Regions from separate parts of the Arthrobacter sp. BGA-UO-ETr-C19 genome, predicted to be linked through region 2. Evidence: riboswitches for the same ligand, from Rfam matches in the RefSeq annotation. Region 2 holds a riboswitch; the other holds the start of a gene.
The links. Region 2 has a riboswitch for thiamine pyrophosphate ahead of thiC (phosphomethylpyrimidine synthase ThiC). Riboswitches for the same ligand answer to the same signal wherever they lie in the genome.
Positions count from the first base shown of each region.

Region 1 (4,739 bases), on a different contig from region 2:
TGGCCAGGCGGTCGGCAAGGTAGCCAATGGCTTCCTCGTTGGTGAAGTCCGTCTGCTTGACCCAGCGCACGGGCTTCTCGCCCAGCACGCGGAACAGCGGCTCCAGGTTCTTCTCCTCGCGGCGGATCCGGAAACCGGTCTCGTTGACGGCCCGGGGCCGCAGTACCGGTGCGTGCACCTTCGGCGGCGTGGCCTCCACACTGTGGCGGGCGGCCTGCACGATCTCTGCCATGGCGAAGCCAAGCTGGCGCAGGCCCTCATGGCTCGTGGCTGAAACTTCGAAGACGCGGTAGCCGCGGGACTCCAGCTCCGGCCGGACGAACTCGGCCATGTCCTTGCCGTCCGGAAGGTCCACCTTATTCAGTGCCACCAGCCGTGGACGGTGGTTGAGCGGGACAACTTCGCCATTCGAGCCGGCGTAGCTCATGTCCACCGCATACTTTTCGAGCTCGGTTTCAATAATTGCGAGGTCGGAGAGCGGATCTCGGTCAGATTCCAGCGTACCGCAGTCCAAAACGTGGACCAAAGCTGCGCAGCGTTCGACGTGTCGGAGGAAGTTGTGGCCCAGGCCCTTGCCTTCGCTGGCGCCCTCGATGAGTCCCGGAACGTCGGCAATGGTGAAACGGACGTCGCCGGCCTGGACCACGCCGAGGTTGGGGATGAGCGTGGTGAAAGGGTAATCGGCGATCTTCGGGCGGGCGGCGGACATGGCCGCGATCAGGCTGGACTTGCCGGCGGAGGGGAAACCCACCAGGGCAATGTCCGCGATCGACTTCAGCTCAAGGACGATGTCGCTGGCGTCACCCTCGATGCCAAGCAGGGCGAAGCCCGGCGCCCGCCGCTTCTGGGAGGACAGGGCGGCGTTGCCGAGCCCGCCCTGCCCGCCGGACGCCGCGATGAATTCGGTGCCCTCGCCGACGAGGTCGGCAAGGACCTTGCCGTCCTTGGTCTTGACGACGGTTCCGTCCGGAACCGGCAGGACCAGGGTTTCGCCGTTCTTGCCGCCGCGCCAGTCACCCATGCCGGGGCCGCCGTTAGTGGCGTGCCGGTGGGGTGCGTGGTGGTAGTCGAGCAGCGTGGTGGTCTGCGAGTCGACGCGCAGGATGACGTCGCCACCGTCGCCGCCGTTGCCGCCGTCGGGTCCGCCCAGCGGCTTGAACTTCTCACGGTGAACGGAGACACAGCCGTGGCCGCCGGTACCGCCGGATACGTGCAGTACTACCCGGTCTACAAAGCTCGCCACGGTGTATCTCCTCTGTGCTTAACCTGGCTGTTTGGAACGTCCAGATTGATTCTAATGCGGTTAAAAGAACAGTGGAGCGGGCCATCATGGCCCGCTCCACCGGTTTAGAACTTGTTGTTACTCTGCAGCTGCAGCAGCAACGATGTTGACGACCCGACGGCCGCGGCGCGTGCCGAATTCAACGGCACCTGCCTGCAGTGCGAACAGGGTGTCGTCGCCGCCACGGCCAACGCCCGCACCGGGGTGGAAGTGGGTGCCGCGCTGGCGGACGATGATCTCGCCAGCGGAAACTACCTGGCCGCCGAAGCGCTTGACGCCGAGGTACTGGGCGTTGGAGTCACGACCGTTGCGAGTGGAGCTCGCGCCTTTTTTGTGTGCCATTTGGAATGCCTGCCTTTAATTCTGGGGAATCTGTTGAAAACCTGAACAGTAACGCGAGGTTACTTGATGCCGGTGATCTTGACCTTGGTCAGTTCCTGGCGGTGACCCTGGCGCTTCTTGTAACCGGTCTTGTTCTTGAACTTCTGGATGACGATCTTCGGACCACGGAGGTCCTGGAGGATCTCAGCCGTAACCGTGACCTTGGCCAGGTCCGCAGCTGCGGACGTGACCTTGTCGCCGTCTACCAGGAGCAGCGCGGGCAGCTCAATGGTGCTGCCAGCTCCACCGGCGACGCGGTTCAGGGTAACGAAGTCTCCAACGGAAACCTTCTCTTGGCGGCCGCCTGCGCGGACAATCGCGTACACCACTTGGGCACTCACTTCTCTCGACGTCTATTACTAAATTTGCGTGCGGAACCTGGGTCCATGATTGGCCTGGCTCTCGCTGTGCCTCAACGCCGTGGATTGCCCGGGGGGAACCCGTGAGCTATCCCAGGAACCAGCCCGATTGGACGATCCCGGGTCATAACCCAAGTGTTGGCGTAAGCACCGAAGATCTAGAATACGCTAATTCCGTCGTCGGTCGCAAATGAGGCTGGCACCGGCGGGTTGTCCGTGATAGGCGCCACAGGGGTGCCGTTCCGGATATCCGGTGCCGTGCGCGACTATCTTACCGGGCATAGCGCCCACTTCCGCTCAGCTGTGATGGCTCGGCGCGTCGAAGAATTCCACCTCGTACCGGCAGGACTGCCGGAACGCGGTGATCATCGCTTCACGCTCTCCCGCAGAGGCGGCCCTGCCGGCGTCGTCGGCGATTTCTATGGCCCGCATAGTCGCGGCAGCGAACTCCTCGTCGGCGTACGTCCGCAGCCACTCGGCATACGGGTGCCCGGCCTGCGACCCGGCGGCCACATATTCGGCGTACAGGGTCTCCCCCACCTCGGCATACAGCCAGAAGCAAGGCAGGACCGCGGCGACAAGCACCGCGTAACTGCCGCTTGCCGAAGCCGCAACCAGATGATCCACGTACGCTTTCGTGACCGGGCCAAGCTCCGTCTGCACGGTGCGCGTGCTGAGCCAGTTGCGGTGCAGTTCCGATTCAACCTCCAGGCATTGCTGGGCCGAGCGCGCCCAGAACAGCTGCTCGGACTCGGTTGGCGCGAGTGCGCTGGCCCGCGCCAGGACGCGGGAGTAGCCGTTGAGGTAAATGGCATCCTGTGCCAGGTAGTACGCGAATTCCTTCTCCACCAGGGTGCCTTCGGCAAGTCCACGGATGAAGCCCAGGCCATAGATGGCTTCCAGGTCGGCAACGGTCTCGGCGCGCAGCAGTTCCGCGAACCCGCCCTCACGTTCGGGCCGGGCCAGGTGGTGGAAGTGGTTGATCGGTCCGTTGCCTGCGCCGACCTCCAGCTGCCCGGATGTACGGAGGGCTCCGGCCAGCCAGGGCTTGACCTCCCGCAATGAGGCTTCCCAGTCGCCCAGCCGCGCCTGGGCCGTGGCCATGGCCGAGGAGAGCGAGCACCCGGTGCCGTGGCTGTTCCGCGTGGTGATCCGTTCACCGGCGATCTCCACCACCTCCGCAGACAGCAGCCCGGCAGTGTTGACGAGGGCGTCCGGGCAGGTTGAGCCGTTCAGGTGGCCGCCTTTGACAAGGACCGTGGCGCCGGTCCGGGCCGCGAGCCGCTTGCCCTGGTCAAGAGCGGAGGACCAGTCGGCGGCCTCCGGCTCCCCAAGCAGCATGGCAAGTTCGGGCAGGTTTGGGGTGATCAGGTCCGCCAGCGGCAGTAATTCGCCGAGTGCAGCCTCCGCGGACTCCTGAAGGAGGCGGTCACCGCTGGTGGCCACCATCACCGGATCGAGAACCACGACGCCGGGGCGCACCTTTTCGAGCCAGTTGCGCACTGCGGTTATCACCTGTGCATCGCCGAGCATGCCGATCTTCACGGCGTCCACCTGGATGTCGTCGCTGACAGCGTCCAGTTGCGCGGACAGGAAAGAAGCCGGCGGAACGTGCACGCCGCGCACGCCGGTGGTGTTCTGTGCGGTGAGGGCCGTTATTGCTGCCATCCCGTAGCCACCGTGGGCCGCAATACTTTTCAGGTCGGCCTGGATGCCTGCTCCGCCGGACGGATCCGAGCCCGCAATGGCAAGGACCCGGGGAACGTCGCGGGAAGTCGGAAGGGCTGGCGCCACGGTGTCCACAAGGGAACCGGCGGCAGCCGCGGGTGCGGGCAGGAGCGATGCTGATGACAAGGAAGACATCCCTTCGCCGGTGCTAACCGGACAGGTTCAACGGGTTTGGATCTCAGCCGGCCCGTGCGCGGCACCCCGTGTCAGTCCCCCAGCCTAGCGGTTCGTCCGGCCTGGGACACCGAATTTGACGTTTGCGACAGGCTTCCGCGGGGCTGTGGCCCGCCGCTTTCCGGCTCGTTTCTTTTGACTTGACCGGGCCAAATCCTCCGGAACCAGAAAGGTCCGGCACCGCAGGTGCGGTGCCGGACCTTTCCATACATCAGCTCAGGGTTCGCCAGTCCTACAGTTCTGAGGCGGGTACCCCGACGCCCAGAATGATCGGCTCGCTGGCCGGCCGCTGAGTAGCCTTGGGCGCTCCCTGCGCATCGCCCGCCTCCGGAGCCTTGGCCTCGTGCGAATGCCCCGCAGCAGCAGCCGGCGCAACCTCGTGATGTTCCACGGATGTCTCGTTGGCTGCACCCTGGGCGCGGCTGGCACTGCGGTTGCGACGCGGACGGCGGCTGCGGGACGGCGCGGCGGGGCTTTCCACCGGCTGCCTTGTGGCCGGCTGGCCTGCGACGGGCTGGCCATCGGTGCGTTCCGGCTGCCGGCTTGCCGGGCGGGCCGGCGCGGGAGCCTCCTCTTCGGCCGGAGCGATTGGAGCGCCCAGGTGCGCGAAGGCTTCCTCCAGGCGGTCCAGCGTCAAAGCCGGCGTTTCCTTGGCCGGTTCCTCGCTGTGATCGACGAACGGAAGAATCACCTTCTCGCCACCGAACGTAAGCACCGCTCCGGGCCGTCCAGAGACGCTCTCCGTTTCCGGAGCACGGTGCACCACGGGGCTTTCCGGTGCTGCTGCGGCCGCGGGGGCAGCCGGCCGGGCGCCC
Region 1 is NZ_JCAQPC010000022.1:201,392-206,130, forward strand. Features, by position in the region: gene obgE (GTPase ObgE) at 1-1,243, opposite strand, end outside; gene rpmA (50S ribosomal protein L27) at 1,361-1,624, opposite strand; gene rplU (50S ribosomal protein L21) at 1,684-1,992, opposite strand; gene AC57BR_RS15855 (bifunctional hydroxymethylpyrimidine kinase/phosphomethylpyrimidine kinase) at 2,320-3,885, opposite strand; TPP riboswitch at 3,868-3,964, opposite strand; gene AC57BR_RS15860 (Rne/Rng family ribonuclease) at 4,157-4,739, opposite strand, start outside.
Region 1: another riboswitch for thiamine pyrophosphate. It lies ahead of AC57BR_RS15855 (bifunctional hydroxymethylpyrimidine kinase/phosphomethylpyrimidine kinase); the one in region 2 lies ahead of thiC (phosphomethylpyrimidine synthase ThiC).

Region 2 (4,739 bases):
CGCCGGCCGCCTCGGCGTCGACGCCGACATGATGGAGCAGGCGCGCCAGATCCGCCGGGCCATTGTCCCCAACGAAGTGCTCTTCGTGATCGACTCCATGATCGGCCAGGACGCCGTTAACACGGCCATGGCCTTTGATGAAGGCGTCAACTTCACCGGCATCGTGCTGTCAAAGCTCGACGGCGACGCGCGCGGCGGTGCCGCGCTGTCCGTTTCGTCGGTCACCGGCAAACCCGTCATGTTCGCCTCGACCGGTGAAAGCCTGGACGACTTCGAACTGTTCCACCCGGACCGGATGGCCTCGCGCATCCTGGACATGGGTGACGTCCTGTCCCTCATTGAGCAGGCTGAAAAGTCCTGGGACAAGGACGAAGCCGCCCGGATGGCGAAGAAGTTCGCCGACCAGGAGGATTTCACGCTGGATGACTTCCTCGCGCAGATGCAGCAGATCCGCAAAATGGGCTCCATGAAGAAGATGCTCATGATGATGCCCGGTGCGCAGAACATCCGGCAGCAGCTGGAGCAGTTCGACGAGCGCGAGATCGATCGGGTGGAGGCCATTGTCCGCTCGATGACCCCGCACGAGCGGGTGGCACCCAAGATCATCAACGGCTCCCGCCGGGCCCGCATCGCCCGCGGCTCCGGCGTGCACGTGTCCGAGGTCAACGGGCTGCTGGAACGCTTCGCCCAGGCCCAGAAGATGATGAAGAAGATGGCCCAGGGCGGCGGCATGCCGGGAATGCCCGGGATGCCCGGCATGGGGGCCGGCGGTGCCCGCAAGGGCGGCAAGAACGCGCCCAAGAAGAAGGCCCGTTCCGGCAACCCTGCCAAGGCGGCGCAGGAGCTTCGCGAAGCGGAAGCCCGGCGGGCCGGGGCATCCAAGGCGGTGCCCACAGGAGCAGCCTTCGGCCAGCAGTCGGGCGACTTCGATCCGTCCCAGCTGAACCTGCCCAAGGGCTTCGACAAGTTCATGGGCGGTAAATAGGGCGCACGGTCATGTCGGCCGGCGCCGATGTCAGACCGCTGCCATAAGGTTGGGTCATGTATAAGCAGCGGGTAGTCTTCGTCCACGGTGCCGGTAATTTCGGCTCCGCGGCGTGGCCGCGCCAGCACGGCATGGCCCTGCAGTACGACGCCCTGTTTCTGCGCCGCCACGGCTTTGACGCAGAGGCCGAACCCCTGGAGACCGACTTCGCCGAGGATGCCCGCATTGTGCTGCGGTCCCTGGCGGACGACGGGCGCGGGGCCGCCGGTGGACACGTAGTGGCTCATTCGCAGGGCGCCATCGCCGCGATGATGGCCGCCGTCGAACGCCCGGACCTGGTCTTCTCGCTGACGCTCGTGGAACCGGCCTGCCTGTCGCTCACCGCCGACTTGCCTGCCACCGCCGCGCACCGGGCCCTGATGGAGCCACTGTTCGACGTCAGGCACCAGCTCGGCGACGACGACTACGAACGTGAGTTTCTGCGCCGCGCCTTCGCCGCGGACACACCGGAGCCCAGTACCCCCGAGGCGAGGCGGGCTGCGCGCCGGCTGCGCCTGCAGGCACCGCCGTGGCAGGCGCCGCTGCAGATCGTGCCCGGTGTTCCCACCCTGGTCCTCACAGGCGGCTGGGAGCCCCTGTACGAGGAAATTGCCGGCTACCTGCGGGAGACGGGCGCCCTGCACCGCATCGCTGCGGGCGGGCACCGGCCCCACGACTCACCGGAAGGCGACCGCTACATCAGGTCGTTCATCGCCGAGGTCAGCCGGCGTCAGCATCCCCGCGCGTCCTGACGGACTGAGCATGCTGGAGAAAACGGCGTCCTGACGTACTTTCGGAACCCCGCCCGGCCGGCCCCCAATGCCGGCCGGACAGGTACCCCAAAGTGCCGCTAGTTGCGGGCTGACTCCGGCAGCCGCAGCTCGGGAAGGTACACCTTTCCGCCCGCAGCAAGAAATTCCTGGCTCTTCTCGCGCATGCCCTCCGCCATCTCGGCGAGGGCGGCCTGCGCCTCGGCGGAGCCGTACTCGTTCCGGATGTCCTGGCTGATCCTCATGGAGCAGAACTTGGGCCCGCACATCGAACAGAAATGCGCCGTCTTGGCAGGCTCCGCCGGCAACGTCTCGTCGTGGAAGGACTCGGCCGTCACCGGGTCCAGCGACAGCGCGAACTGGTCGCGCCACCGGAACTCGAACCGGGCCTTGGACAGTGCATCGTCCCGCTCGTTCGCGCCGGGGTGCCCCTTGGCAAGGTCGGCCGCGTGGGCGGCGATCTTGTAGGTGATGACGCCAGTCTTCACATCGTCCTTGTTCGGCAGGCCCAGGTGTTCCTTTGGGGTGACGTAGCACAGCATCGCCGTGCCGTAGCGGGCGATTTCGGTGGCGCCGATGGCCGAGGTGATGTGGTCGTAGCCGGGGGCCACATCCGTGACCAGGGGGCCCAGCGTGTAGAAGGGCGCACCCTTGCAAAGTTCCTGCTGGCGCTCGACGTTCTCCCGCACCAGGTGGAACGGGATGTGCCCCGGACCTTCCACCATGACCTGCACGTCGTACTCCCAGGCCCGCTGGGTCAGCTCAGCCAAGGTGTCCAGTTCGGCGAACTGCGCGGCGTCGTTGGCGTCCGCCGTCGCGCCCGGCCGAAGTCCGTCGCCGAGTGAGAACGCGACGTCGTACTTCGCGAAGATCTCGCACAGCTCATCAAAGTGGGTGTACAGGAAGTTTTCCTGGTGGTGGGCAAGGCACCAGCCGGCCATGATCGAGCCGCCGCGGGAAACAATGCCGGTTACGCGGTTCGCCGTGAGCGGCACGTACCGCAGCAGCACGCCGGCGTGGATGGTCATGTAGTCCACGCCCTGTTCGCACTGTTCGATGACGGTGTCGCGGAAGATTTCCCAGGTGAGGGCGTTCGCTTCGCCGTTGACCTTCTCCAGGGCCTGGTAGATCGGAACTGTGCCGATCGGCACGGGGGAGTTGCGGATGAGCCACTCACGCGTGGTGTGGATGTCGTCGCCCGTGGACAGGTCCATGACGGTGTCCGCGCCCCACTGGGTGGCCCACTGCAGCTTGTCCACCTCCTCCGCAATGGAGCTGGTGACGGCCGAGTTGCCGATGTTGGCGTTGATCTTCACCAGGAATGCCTTGCCGATGATCATCGGCTCGGATTCCGGGTGGTTGATGTTGGTGGGGATGATGGCCCGTCCGGCGGCGAGTTCGCTGCGGACCAGTTCCACATCGCAGTTTTCGCGGAGGGCCACGAAACGCATTTCGGGGGTGATGATGCCCTGCCGCGCATAGTGCATCTGCGTCACGGTCTTGCCTTCCGCCGCACGGCGGGGCACCGGCCTGGCGCCCTTCCATTCGGCGGAAGCCGCGCCGCGGCGCACGGCTGACTTGCCGTCGTCGAGCAGGTTCCGTTCACGTCCGTCGTACGTTTCCGTGTCCGCCCGGGCCGCAATCCATTCCGCACGGAACGGCGCCAGGCCCACCACCGGGTCGCTTCCCGGACCCGCCGTGCGGTAAACCCGCAGTGGATCGTTCTGCTCACCGTTCGGTGAAGGCTCCAAGGCGATTTCCGTTACCGGAACCCGCAGTCCGTCCCCCTCCAGATAAGCCAGCGAATGGGACTTCAGCGACTGCGTGACACGGCCGGCAGCATCACCGGCGGCTTCACTTTGGGCTGCATCAATCTGGGCTGCATCGTTTTGGCCTGCATCGTTTTGGGCAGGGCTCAGCTGTGATTTCTGGGTGCTCAATTTACTGCTCACTTCCTTCGCCGGCATTACCCGGACAGGTTCAACGGTCGCAGGCTGCACCAGCCTGATCTCAGCCCCTGCAGGGGCACCCGTGTGGTCGTAGACGAAGCTACCACAGCTTCGGCTTAGGCTGGAGTCATGGCTCACATCATCGAATTCAGCGGACCCGTGCTCACTGCTGCGGATGAGGAACGCCGAGGGCTCTGGGCCGTGGACGGGAAGCTGACGTTCAATTCTCCGGGTCAACAGCCGGACGCCGTCCTGGACGGCTGGGTCCTGCCTGGTTTCGTGGATGCCCACTGCCACATCGGGCTGGGCCCGGGCGGTCCCGTGGACGACGACGTGGCGTACAGCCAGGCCATGACGGACCGCAACGCCGGCACGCTCCTTGTCCGGGACGCCGGGGCCGCCAGCGACAACCGGTGGCTGCAGCAGAGGACCGACACGCCGCGAATCATCAGGGCGGGCCGGCATGTGGCCCGGTCCCGCCGGTACCTGAGGAACTTCGCGGTGGAAGTCGAGCCGGAGGGCCTCGTGGAGGCGGTGCGCAAGCAGGCGCGGGAAGGGGACGGCTGGGTCAAGCTGGTGGGGGACTGGATCGACCGGACCGCCGGCGACCTCGCGCCCTCGTTCCCAGCCGCGGCGGTGCGGGACGCCGTCGTGGCCGCCCACGACGAGGGGGCCAGGGTCACGGCGCATTGCTTCGGCGAGGACACCCTGGATGACATGCTGGACGCCGGCGTCGATTGCATCGAGCATGCCACGGGCCTGCTGCCCCGGCACATCCCGCGGTTCGTCGCGCAGCAGGTGCCGATTGTGCCGACACTTATCAACATCGCCACCTTCCCGGACATCGCCGACCAGGCCGAACCGAAGTTTCCGCGGTATGCGGAGCACATGCGCGCCCTGTGGGCCCGCCGTCGCGAGCGTGTTCTGGAGGCCTACGAGGCCGGCGTCGAAATTTACGCGGGAACCGATGCCGGCAGCGTGATCCGGCACGGCCGC
Region 2 is NZ_JCAQPC010000024.1:1,160,531-1,165,269, forward strand. Features, by position in the region: gene ffh (signal recognition particle protein) at 1-985, shown strand, start outside; gene AC57BR_RS24260 (alpha/beta fold hydrolase) at 1,042-1,776, shown strand; gene thiC (phosphomethylpyrimidine synthase ThiC) at 1,875-3,734, opposite strand; TPP riboswitch at 3,730-3,837, opposite strand; gene AC57BR_RS24270 (amidohydrolase family protein) at 3,873-4,739, shown strand, end outside.